DNA from 3 places in the Paenibacillus sp. J22TS3 genome. Region 3 is predicted to be linked to each of the others. Evidence: riboswitches for the same ligand, from Rfam matches in the RefSeq annotation. Region 3 holds a riboswitch; each other region holds the start of a gene.

Region 1 (3,281 bases), on a different contig from region 3:
GGGGACATGCCAAAGATCACGAGAGGAGATATAAACAATGTCTGAAAATAACCTGTTGTCCAAGAACAGCGCTCCGCACAGTGATGTGGAGGACATTAAACGCAGAAGTAATTACTTGCGCGGCAGCCTGGTAGAGACTCTCCTAGACCCGATTACCGGGTCCATTCCCGAAGATGACAACCGGCTGATGAAGCATCATGGAAGCTACATGCAGGATGACCGTGACCTGCGGAACGAACGGGCCAAGCAGAAGCTGGAGCCGGCCTATCAGTTCATGCTTCGGGTACGAGCCGCCGGTGGAGTCGTAACTCCGGAGCAATGGCTGATGATGGACCGTGTGGCACACAAGTATGCAAACGGAACGATCCGGCTGACGACTCGGCAGTCGTTCCAACTCCATGGCGTACTCAAGTGGAACTTGAAGAATACGATCCGCGAAGTGAATGACGCCATGCTGAGCACACTTGCTGCCTGCGGTGACGTGAACCGGAATGTGATGTGCAACCCGAATCCTTACCAGTCCGAAATTCATTCGGAGGTATACGAATGGGCCAGCAAGGTAAGCGCTCATCTTGACCCCCGCAGCCGGGCCTACCATGAAATTTGGCTGGATGGGGAGAAAATTGTGGACAGCCGTGAGGGCGTGGAGCAGGAACCGATCTACGGACCGGTCTATCTCCCGCGTAAATTCAAGATCGGCATAGCTGTTCCTCCATCGAACGATGTAGATGTGTTCTCTCAGGATCTTGGCCTCATTGCTATTACCGAGAACGGCCGTCTGAAAGGCTTCAACGTTTCCGTTGGCGGGGGTATGGGAATGACTCACGGTGATCCGAAAACCTACCCTCAGGTGTCCAAAGTCATCGGATTCTGTACACCGGAGCAGCTGATCGAGGTGGCGGAGAAGACGGTCACGATTCAAAGAGATTATGGCGACCGGTCTGTGCGGAAGCATGCCCGCTTCAAGTATACGATTGATGACCGCGGCCTTGATTGGTTCGTAAACGAGCTGACCCTGCGCCTGGGGTGGAAGCTTGAGGAGGCACGTCCTTTCCAATTTGACCACAATGGTGACCGTTATGGCTGGGTTAAGGGCAGCAATGGGAAATGGCATTTTACCCTCTTCATCCAGAATGGCCGTGTGAAGGACGAGGAAGGTTATCCTCTTATGACAGGCCTCAGAGAGATTGCCAAGGTGCATACCGGGGATTTTCGCCTGACACCAAACCAGAATTTGATTATCGCAAATGTAAGCACTCAGAAAAAGAAAAAGATTGAGTCCATGATTCAGCAGTTCAACCTTACAGACGGCAAGCATTATTCTGCCCTGCGCCGGAATTCGATGGCGTGTGTGGCGCTGCCGACTTGCGGGCTTGCGATGGCCGAATCCGAGCGTTATCTTCCTTCACTGATGGATAAAATTGAGCCTATGCTGTCCCAGCATGGCCTTCAAGACGAGGAGATCGTCATCCGCATGACCGGTTGTCCCAATGGCTGCGCACGGCCTGCCCTCGCGGAACTCGCGTTTATCGGCAAAGCTCCGGGACGTTACAATATGTATCTGGGCGGAGGGTTTTCAGGCAACCGTCTGAACAAGCTGTTTAAGGAGAATATTAACGAAGCTGAAATTCTGGAATCCTTGGAGCCAATCCTTGCACAGTATGCGAAGGACCGGCATCCTGGTGAGCATTTTGGGGATTACGTGATCCGCGTTGGCATCGTGCCCGAAGTGACCGACGGACAGAATTTTCATGCGTAAGCAGTAACTGAATCTAAGATTAAATATCTCTTCCGGTTTGCGTGGATGTGACCGGTGGAGATATTTTTTTAATAAAATTCGACAAAAAGTCTTGTTTTGAATTAAAGATATGGTACGATAATTTCATCCAGACAAGCTCAGCTGTCTGTTGCAAATAGAACTTTACACGATAATGGCAAACCTGTCGAAAGGCAGGGACGCAAAGCTATAGGGCCTTCTAACAAGATGGCAGCCTAGCCACCGAAGGGAGTTTTATAAGATGAAGCGTAGTGTTGTTTTTTTGTTGTCTTTTTTTCTGTTGTTGTGTACGGTTATGAATGGTGGGACTGCAGTTAGGGCCGAGAGCGGGACCTGGCTGAATGATACCAAAGTGGACAAAGGTGTTATTGGAATCAAATACACGGTGAAGTCTGGTGTCAAGACGAAAGTGCTAATAGCCAAAGGCAATGAGAAATATACATACAGCCTACTGCCAGGTGTCACTGAGGAGAATTTTCCACTTCAGCTGGGAGACGGAGAATATGCAATCAGTGTTCTTGAACAAAAGAGCAACGGCAAATATCAGGTTATTTATGAAGCTTCCGTTAACGTGGAGCTTGAGGAGCCAACCGCGGTATACCTTAATTCCATTCAGAATGTGAAATGGGCACAGGCGGGCGCCGCAGTTGCCAAGGCCAAGGCATTAACGAAAAACTTAACAACGGATGAGCAGAAGGTCAAAGCGATTTATAACTTTGTGGTGAGCAATATCAAATACGATAAGAAGTTGGCCTTGAATATTCCGGCTGATTACATACCGCAAATTGACCGCACGTTGACAGTGGGCAAGGATACCTGCTACGGTTATTCCGCTTTGTTCGCCGCCATGCTGCGAAGTGTAAACATTCCGACGAAGCTTGACATGGGCAAGACAGCTTATGTAACTACATACCATGCCTGGAATGAAGTGTATATGAATAACAAGTGGGTCGTTATCGATACTACAGTTGATGCGGGCTGGAAGGGAACCACAACTAAATATCAGATGATCAAAGACGCAGCCAAATATACTGCGGATAGACAATATTAAAGGACAAGAAGCCCTGGGTGCATACTCAGGGCTTCTTTGCAGAAACAGATTATGTTATTCTAGGCTCGTTGGGAGAAGTACTGATTATGATGTCTAAGGAGTAAGAATATGAAAGTGATCCTGGTGGATGATGAGCAGTTGGCCTTAGATTACCTGGAACGGCAGCTGAAGAAGCTGATTCAAGTTGAGGTTGTGGGAGCTTATACCGACCCTTATACGGCCAAGGAAGAGATTCTAAAGAGGGATGTACAGGTTGTTTTTCTGGACATCAGCCTTCCAGAAATCAGCGGATTGGAACTGGCAGAGCAGCTGCTGGAGAGCAAGCCAGACATACATATTGTGTTCGTTACAGCATATAACGAATATGCAGTTAAAGCTTTTGAAATCAATGCGCTTGATTATATTGTTAAACCCGTTCGTGCCGAGCGTTTATCCAAGACATTGGCCAGAATC
Region 2 (3,281 bases), on a different contig from region 3:
CCGTTCCCTCATGCTTCTTGTCCTGCACGTCCTTCTTCTCCTGAGCTTCCTTCTTGTCTTGCTCAGATTTGGCTATCTCTGCGGCCCGCTTAACCTTCTCAAGCTCTTCCAAGCGGCTTCGTTCTGCCGCAATCGCGGCCTGTATTTCAGACAGTTGGGCACTTAAACTGCCCAGCTCTGTGGTACAAGAGTTCAGGGATGCCTGCAGCTCTGATTGAAGCTGCCGATACTCTTGGGCCCATTCCTCACTGATCAGGGAGTCTTGGCCAGTATCGATGGACACAGGATGAATAAGCTCCTGGCTGTAGTCCGGCACGCCAGTAACAGTGGAGGAGAAATCGCTTGGATTTGTCTGGTCATTCCCGGCATCGGTAGTATCCAGGGTTTGCAGCTGCTTCAGATAGTCCATTACAGCCTTGATCCGTCCCGATAACTCCGCTGACAGCCCCGGTATTGAGGTCAACTGCCCGGACAGCTGAAGGAGAGACGCCTGATCTCTGATTACAAGGCAGTTAGAGGGCTGCTGGTTGATTTCGCCGATGATCCCGTTGACCTTATCGGCTGATTGCTGGATTTCAGAGCGGATGCTCTGCCAAGCGGCTTCATTGTCAGCCAAACGGCTGCTGAGCTGAACCGAAGTTCCCTGAAGAACTGATATTCTGGATAGGATAAGCTGTTCATCCGAGCTGAGCTCTTCCAGTGTCCTTCCAGTGAAGGAGTGGGGGGATATCTCCCCGGTATCCGTTGATGGTCCGGACGACAGCGTGTTCTTAAGCTGTACTGCTATATTTAAATGTCCGGTCAGGTCCTCCAGCATCAGCCTGATTTCACTAGGGAAAATCCCGCAGGCTTGGATTACCGCTGTATTGTCCTGTTCCGTATGGAATTCACCAAAAGTTGTTCCAACCTGGTGTGAGGCTGTGATGACCAGAATGGAGATGACAACAGCCGTCTGCAAGGTACGTGTAATTTGTCTGGGGGCATGCCGTACCCTTCGTCGCTTGCCGCCTCTTAATCTAGAGGTTCTCAGAGGAATTCTCCTTTCACTCTTTGTTCTTTATTAAGAACAATTTTCTGATTTGAATATTACAGCAACTCTATCAGAAAGGAAAATTGCTAATAGAGTTAAATTTCCTCAATAAAGAACAATAACTAAGCTAAATGTCCTATATTCTAAGTTTATCGGCTGAATACTCACTATTTCATTCTTTATTAAGAACAAAATTTAAGCAACTCCCCCGAAATTAGATTTACTATATCGGGAACTATGGTATGATGGTTAACAATGGAACAAGTACATTGACCTAAAAACTATTTAGTCAAAACCGCTCTGTTTTTTCTTATTAAGAACGGTTCTACACATCCTAGGTACCAGTACCATTTATTTACATTCGCAAAAACAGCTTGGGATTTACAAAATAATCAGACCGCCATTAGTAAAATAGGGTGAATTGGTCCGCAGTACGACATCTTTTTTAAATGCAGTTCGCTATAATGGATTTAACTGAAGTGGGTATATGATCTGTAGTTTCCTTTCAAACTTGTATAGGTAAATTCCAGTAAAGGGTAAACCTGTTGAAAAGCAGGGGCACAAAGTCTCAGATCTAAGGTAGGGATACTAGGATGGCTGGACTGCCTGGGGACACTCGAATAATCTTAGGAGGAGATTTTTTGGACAAGTCCGCCCAGGTGATTGTGGAGAAGACTCGATTCACAGCGATGGATTTGGAATGGGTCAGATTAATACGCAGTGCGAAGGAAGCGGGGGTTTCAGCAGAGGAAGTGAGAAGCTTCTTGAGGATGAAACGGCAGGCTGAGAAGATAAGAATAAATATAAGGTAGCTATATAAAATGAACTTATGAAAGTTACCCTATTCGGTCGCTGCGATGCCGAGTGTTCTTTAAGGCCGCTGTTGTCTCCGAAATGCTTGAACTAGATATCAGTGGGGCATTTCGGAGACAAAGGCGGACGCTTCGCTTTTTCAGAATCATTCGTCCTCTCCGCTGAGATCGGTTCATTCTAAAGTTCATTTTATATAAAAAAGGAGAAGAACCTTCCATACGATAAGCTTATATAGCTTATAAGTATGGAAGGTTCTTTTTCTGCTCCCTGCTACACAGAGCTTCCAGACTGTATGGATGATCCGGCAGCCGGCTTCAGTGCACCCGTGACAAGCTTTCCCTTGGAGGTGTTGTATTCCAGCCGCAAGCTTCGGCTGCCGATCAAGGTAACGGCAAGCAGTGAGATTCCTGAGACTGCCGGAAGGTAGTATGCGGGAATCCAGTCCAGCAGCACGCCATATAAAATGGTTCCGAGCGGAGCAATGGCGCCCGCCATCGTCTCAATAATGCCAAATACACGTCCCCGGTACTCCGGGTCAATAGTGGTCTGGAACAACACCTGAAGAGGGATGTTGATATAAATAATGACTACACCGATAAGCATCATGAGACCAATGTAATAGAAATAAGCCAGACTCTTGCCGAAGTAAGGCAGATAGGGCAGTGACATGGCGGCAATGAGCACCGACAGCAGGATCAGTCCTCTTAGCAGAGGAGACAGTGGATTAACCGTATTCTTGCGGACGGACAGGATGGCTGCCATGACCAGCATGCCTGCCGCAAATGAAGCATCGACAACGCCATATTCCCTGGATTCCATACCGAGGGAATGCACCATAATGTAGGGAAGCGTTACACCAATTGCACTGGCAAAGAAGTTGACCCAGAAGCAGATGAGCAGAAGCGACCATAGGAATCCATGCTTTCTGACATAGCCGAAGCCTCCAGCCAGACTTCCAACCAATTGGGATGCCAGAGAACCCGAAGGTCTTGCGTCATCTGTTGGTTGTGCGGAGGCTTCGCTGGCTTGAGAGCCGGAGCGGAACCTGAGCGCATAGCCCATGCAGGATGAAATGAATAAGCCCGCGGCATTCATCAGCATGAAGGTATCCAAGGAGACAAATGCGAAGAGGAAACCTCCGCAAACCGGTCCCAGGATATTCCCGATGGAGGTGGCCATCTGGTTCATGGAGCCGGCCTTCTGTATGCTTCGTTCTTCCACCAGCATAAGCAGCGAGGAGGAGATGGTAATGCTGTAGAAGCTTGAGCATACGGACAACAGGATCAGCGTTGCGTAAATCCAGGGCACAGACGGGCCGTTGACCGCTACGGCGAAGAATCCCAGCAGCATGACGGCAACACTAGCCAGATCTGAGCCGATAATTAATTTGCGGCGGTTAAGTCGGTCAGCCAGAACTCCAGCGACAGGCCCCAGAATA
Region 3 (3,281 bases):
CTGAGCCTGAAATCTTCAACAACGGCGGTTATGCCGGACTTGTGCCTTACATGGATCGAGCTACCGATCTGAGTAATGAAGCCTGGGCCAAGGATCTGATTGATACCGCCAAAGCGCCGACCACCGTGGACGGCAAGCTGTATGGCATGCCGATGAACGTCGAAGGATACGGCATTATTTATAATAAAGACTTGTTTGCAAAGGCAGGTATTACCGAAGAGCCTAAGACACTCCCACAGCTGAAAGCAGCGGTGGAGAAGCTTAAGGCAGCGAACATTACCCCGTTCGAAGCCACCAATGAATGGTGGTCGCTCGGAATTCACCTCGTGAATGTCGGTACGGCCAACCAACCCGATCCGAAGAAATTTGTGGAGGATGTCAAAGCGGGCAAGGCCACATTTAAAGGCAATGAAGTATTCAAACAATGGCTTGATCTGGTAAATGTGATCTTCGACAATGCCCAGAAGGAGAAGATGACCACCGATTATGCCACTCAGGTAGCTAACTTCGCTGCTGGCAAGGCAGCCATGATGATGCAGGGCAACTGGACGCAAGGCGATATTGACAAGGTTGATCCGAATCTGAAGCTGGGTATTCTTCCTCTTCCCATTGGTGACAAGGAGGGCTCCGTGCTGATTGGCGTTCCGAATAACTATATTGTGAACAGCAAATCCGAGCACCCGGAAGAAGCCAAAGCCTTCCTTAACTGGCTGGTCACCTCTGAGACCGGCAAGAAGTTCATTACCAAGCAGTTCAAGTTCATCCCTGCCATGACCACCATTAAAGCCGAATCCGGTGATATCGGACAGGTCGCGGTTGATCTTCAGAGCAAATCCTCCACTGCGCTGGGCTGGTACTGGGATCTGTTCCCGGATGGGGTCACCCAAGGCTTTGGAGCCGCCATGCAAGAATACCTCGGCAAGCAGATCAATGGAGACCAGCTGCTGGAGAAGCTTGATAAGGCTGTCAGCGACATTGTGAAACAGTAGGCCCAGCTGAAGCTGCGCATGGTCTATACAATATGGAAAGCGGAAGTCCCTTCCAAGGGGATTTTCCGCTTTTTTATTTAATACGGCCTTAATACTAGCCTGAAAGCCCTATTATAAATGTCAAAATTGTAAGAATTATAGATTAATTTGTCTAAATTTGGTACATTAGTTTTACTTCTAAAGTTGCAAAGGCAAACCCGTGGAAACCCGGGGACGCAAAGCCACGTGCCTAAAGGAACTCTCAGTCCTATGGTAGACAGGCCGCCAATCATTATTCTCAGAATGAAGAATGAAGTATGAGCGCTGTCTATTTAGGCAGGCGCTTTTTTTTATTTTTATAAATTCAGGAGGGTTGATGTCAAACACCGTGGGTTTCCACAGAGCATTCTGTAGGGAAGAATCGCCATATCAAAGGAGAAGAGATTGTGGAAAAAGCAAGGAATCTATCATTGAAGTACAAGGTTTCAATTATCGTTATCGTTGTGGTTGTGCTTATTTTTGCGGCGGTCTCTTATTTCAGCCTGAATATTCTGAAGACGAATCTATCTAATGATTTGAAAAGAGAGCTGCTAAGTGTAGGAACTCTGACCAGCATGCAGGTCGATCCGCAGCAGGTCAGCCGCCTGATCAGTAAGAACGGGCCTGGGAACCCGGACTTTACAAACCTGCAGAAGCAGCTGGATCAAATTCAGAAAGACCAAGGTGTGATGAGCTGGAGTTATATCTGGAGCCTTAAGGACGATAAAGTGACCACTCAGGCGTTCACAACGAATCTGAATGAAATTTACAAACCCGGCGCGCTGTTTGCTGATCTGGCTCCTATTCACCTGGAAGCTGCGAAGAAGGTATATGCGACGGGAGAATCCCAGGTTACCGATATCTTCGATGATCCATTCGGCACCTGGAGAACGGTGTTCTCTCCCATCAAGGTGGATGGACAAGTCATCGCAGTGATCGGGATCGACTATTCGGCGGATTACATCCACAAGCTGTCAAACGAGGCCCGCAACCAGCAGGTGATTATCACCCTGATCGGACTCGTAATTGTAGCTCTTGTTATCTACTCCATCATCAATATGATTCTGAAACCGCTGAAGTCGATTGTGCATGTGTCCAACCGGATTGCAGAAGGCGACCTCAGCAGTGAACAGCTCAGCTATAAGTCGAACGATGAAATCGGCCAGCTTAATTCGGCTGTTGTCAAAATGCAGACCAGTCTGCGTACTCTGATCCTGAACATTCAAGAGTCGTCCGAGCATGTGGCCTCGTCTTCCGAGCAGCTGACCGCAAGCTCCCAGGAGACTGAGACTTACTCCATTAAGGTTAACAACGACATGGCTGAAGTGGCCGAGAAAACTCAAATGACCTCCAAGATTACCGATGAGACTGTAACGGTTCTCGAAGAGACAGCCATCGGCATTCAGCGTATCGCTGAATCCACTTCAGCCGCATCAGAGGAGTCCGAGCAGATGGCTCTTAGCGCTCAGAGCGGACAGGAATCCGTTCAGAAGCTGCAGAACCAGATGAACAAGATTACGGATTCTGTTACCCGTATTGCAGATGTCATCCAGCTGCTTAACTCCCAGATTGGCGAGATCAATGAAATGACCCAGCTGATCACCGATGTGGCTGAACAGACAAATCTTCTGTCACTTAACGCTTCTATTGAGGCTGCACGCGCCGGGGAGCATGGCCGCGGCTTCGCGGTGGTCGCATCCGAAATCCGCAAGCTGGCCGAGAGCACAGGGCGCTCTGCCAGTACCATTGCCGAACACTTAGCAAGCATTACACACAGCACAGAGGAGTCGCAGACCATTGCCCAGGAAGGGCAGCAGGACGTTCGCCATGGTCTCGCTCTAATGGAGGAAGCAGCCAAGGCATTCGATCAGATTCTTGAATCCACCAAGAATGTGGCCATGCAGATGCAGGAAGTCTCTGCTTCCTCCGAGCAAATCTCGGCTTCGTCCGAAGAGGTTACCGCTTCGGTAACTGAGCTCAGATCGGCAGCTGGGGATATTGCGGTCAAATCCGATCAAGTCGCTTATGCCTCAGGACAGCAGCTGCAATTTATTAAGGAAGTGGCCAAGGCTACAGAATCCTTAAGCGAGACGTCACAATCCCTGCAGGAATTAATCAAAACATTCAAAGTCTAACAGACAGGAGCGATGATCTTATGGGTTATGCAGGACTACAAGGCAAGTCGGCGCTGGTCACTGGCGCCAGCAAAGGCATTGGCAGAGCGGTGGCACTGGAGTTCGCCAAAGCTGGAACAAATGTGATGATCAATTATAT

What was found. A riboswitch is a leader RNA that binds a small molecule or an ion and turns the genes downstream of it on or off. The one in region 3 is predicted to bind cyclic di-GMP.
Region 1: another riboswitch for cyclic di-GMP. It lies ahead of KJS63_RS20045 (transglutaminase-like domain-containing protein); the one in region 3 lies ahead of KJS63_RS11260 (methyl-accepting chemotaxis protein).
Region 2: another riboswitch for cyclic di-GMP. It lies ahead of KJS63_RS21625 (anti-repressor SinI family protein); the one in region 3 lies ahead of KJS63_RS11260 (methyl-accepting chemotaxis protein).

The regions. Positions count from the first base shown of each region.
Region 1 covers NZ_BOSF01000007.1:32,726-36,006, reverse strand. The annotation lists gene cysI (assimilatory sulfite reductase (NADPH) hemoprotein subunit) at 38-1,759, shown strand; cyclic di-GMP riboswitch class I at 1,924-2,004, shown strand; gene KJS63_RS20045 (transglutaminase-like domain-containing protein) at 2,019-2,828, shown strand; gene KJS63_RS20040 (response regulator) at 2,937-3,281, shown strand, end outside.
Region 2 covers NZ_BOSF01000008.1:78,605-81,885, forward strand. The annotation lists gene KJS63_RS21620 (hypothetical protein) at 1-958, opposite strand, end outside; cyclic di-GMP riboswitch class I at 1,556-1,640, shown strand; gene KJS63_RS21625 (anti-repressor SinI family protein) at 1,672-1,842, shown strand; gene KJS63_RS21630 (MFS transporter) at 2,114-3,281, opposite strand, start outside.
Region 3 covers NZ_BOSF01000003.1:341,415-344,695, forward strand. The annotation lists gene KJS63_RS11255 (ABC transporter substrate-binding protein) at 1-989, shown strand, start outside; cyclic di-GMP riboswitch class I at 1,170-1,258, shown strand; gene KJS63_RS11260 (methyl-accepting chemotaxis protein) at 1,415-3,142, shown strand; gene KJS63_RS11265 (SDR family NAD(P)-dependent oxidoreductase) at 3,163-3,281, shown strand, end outside.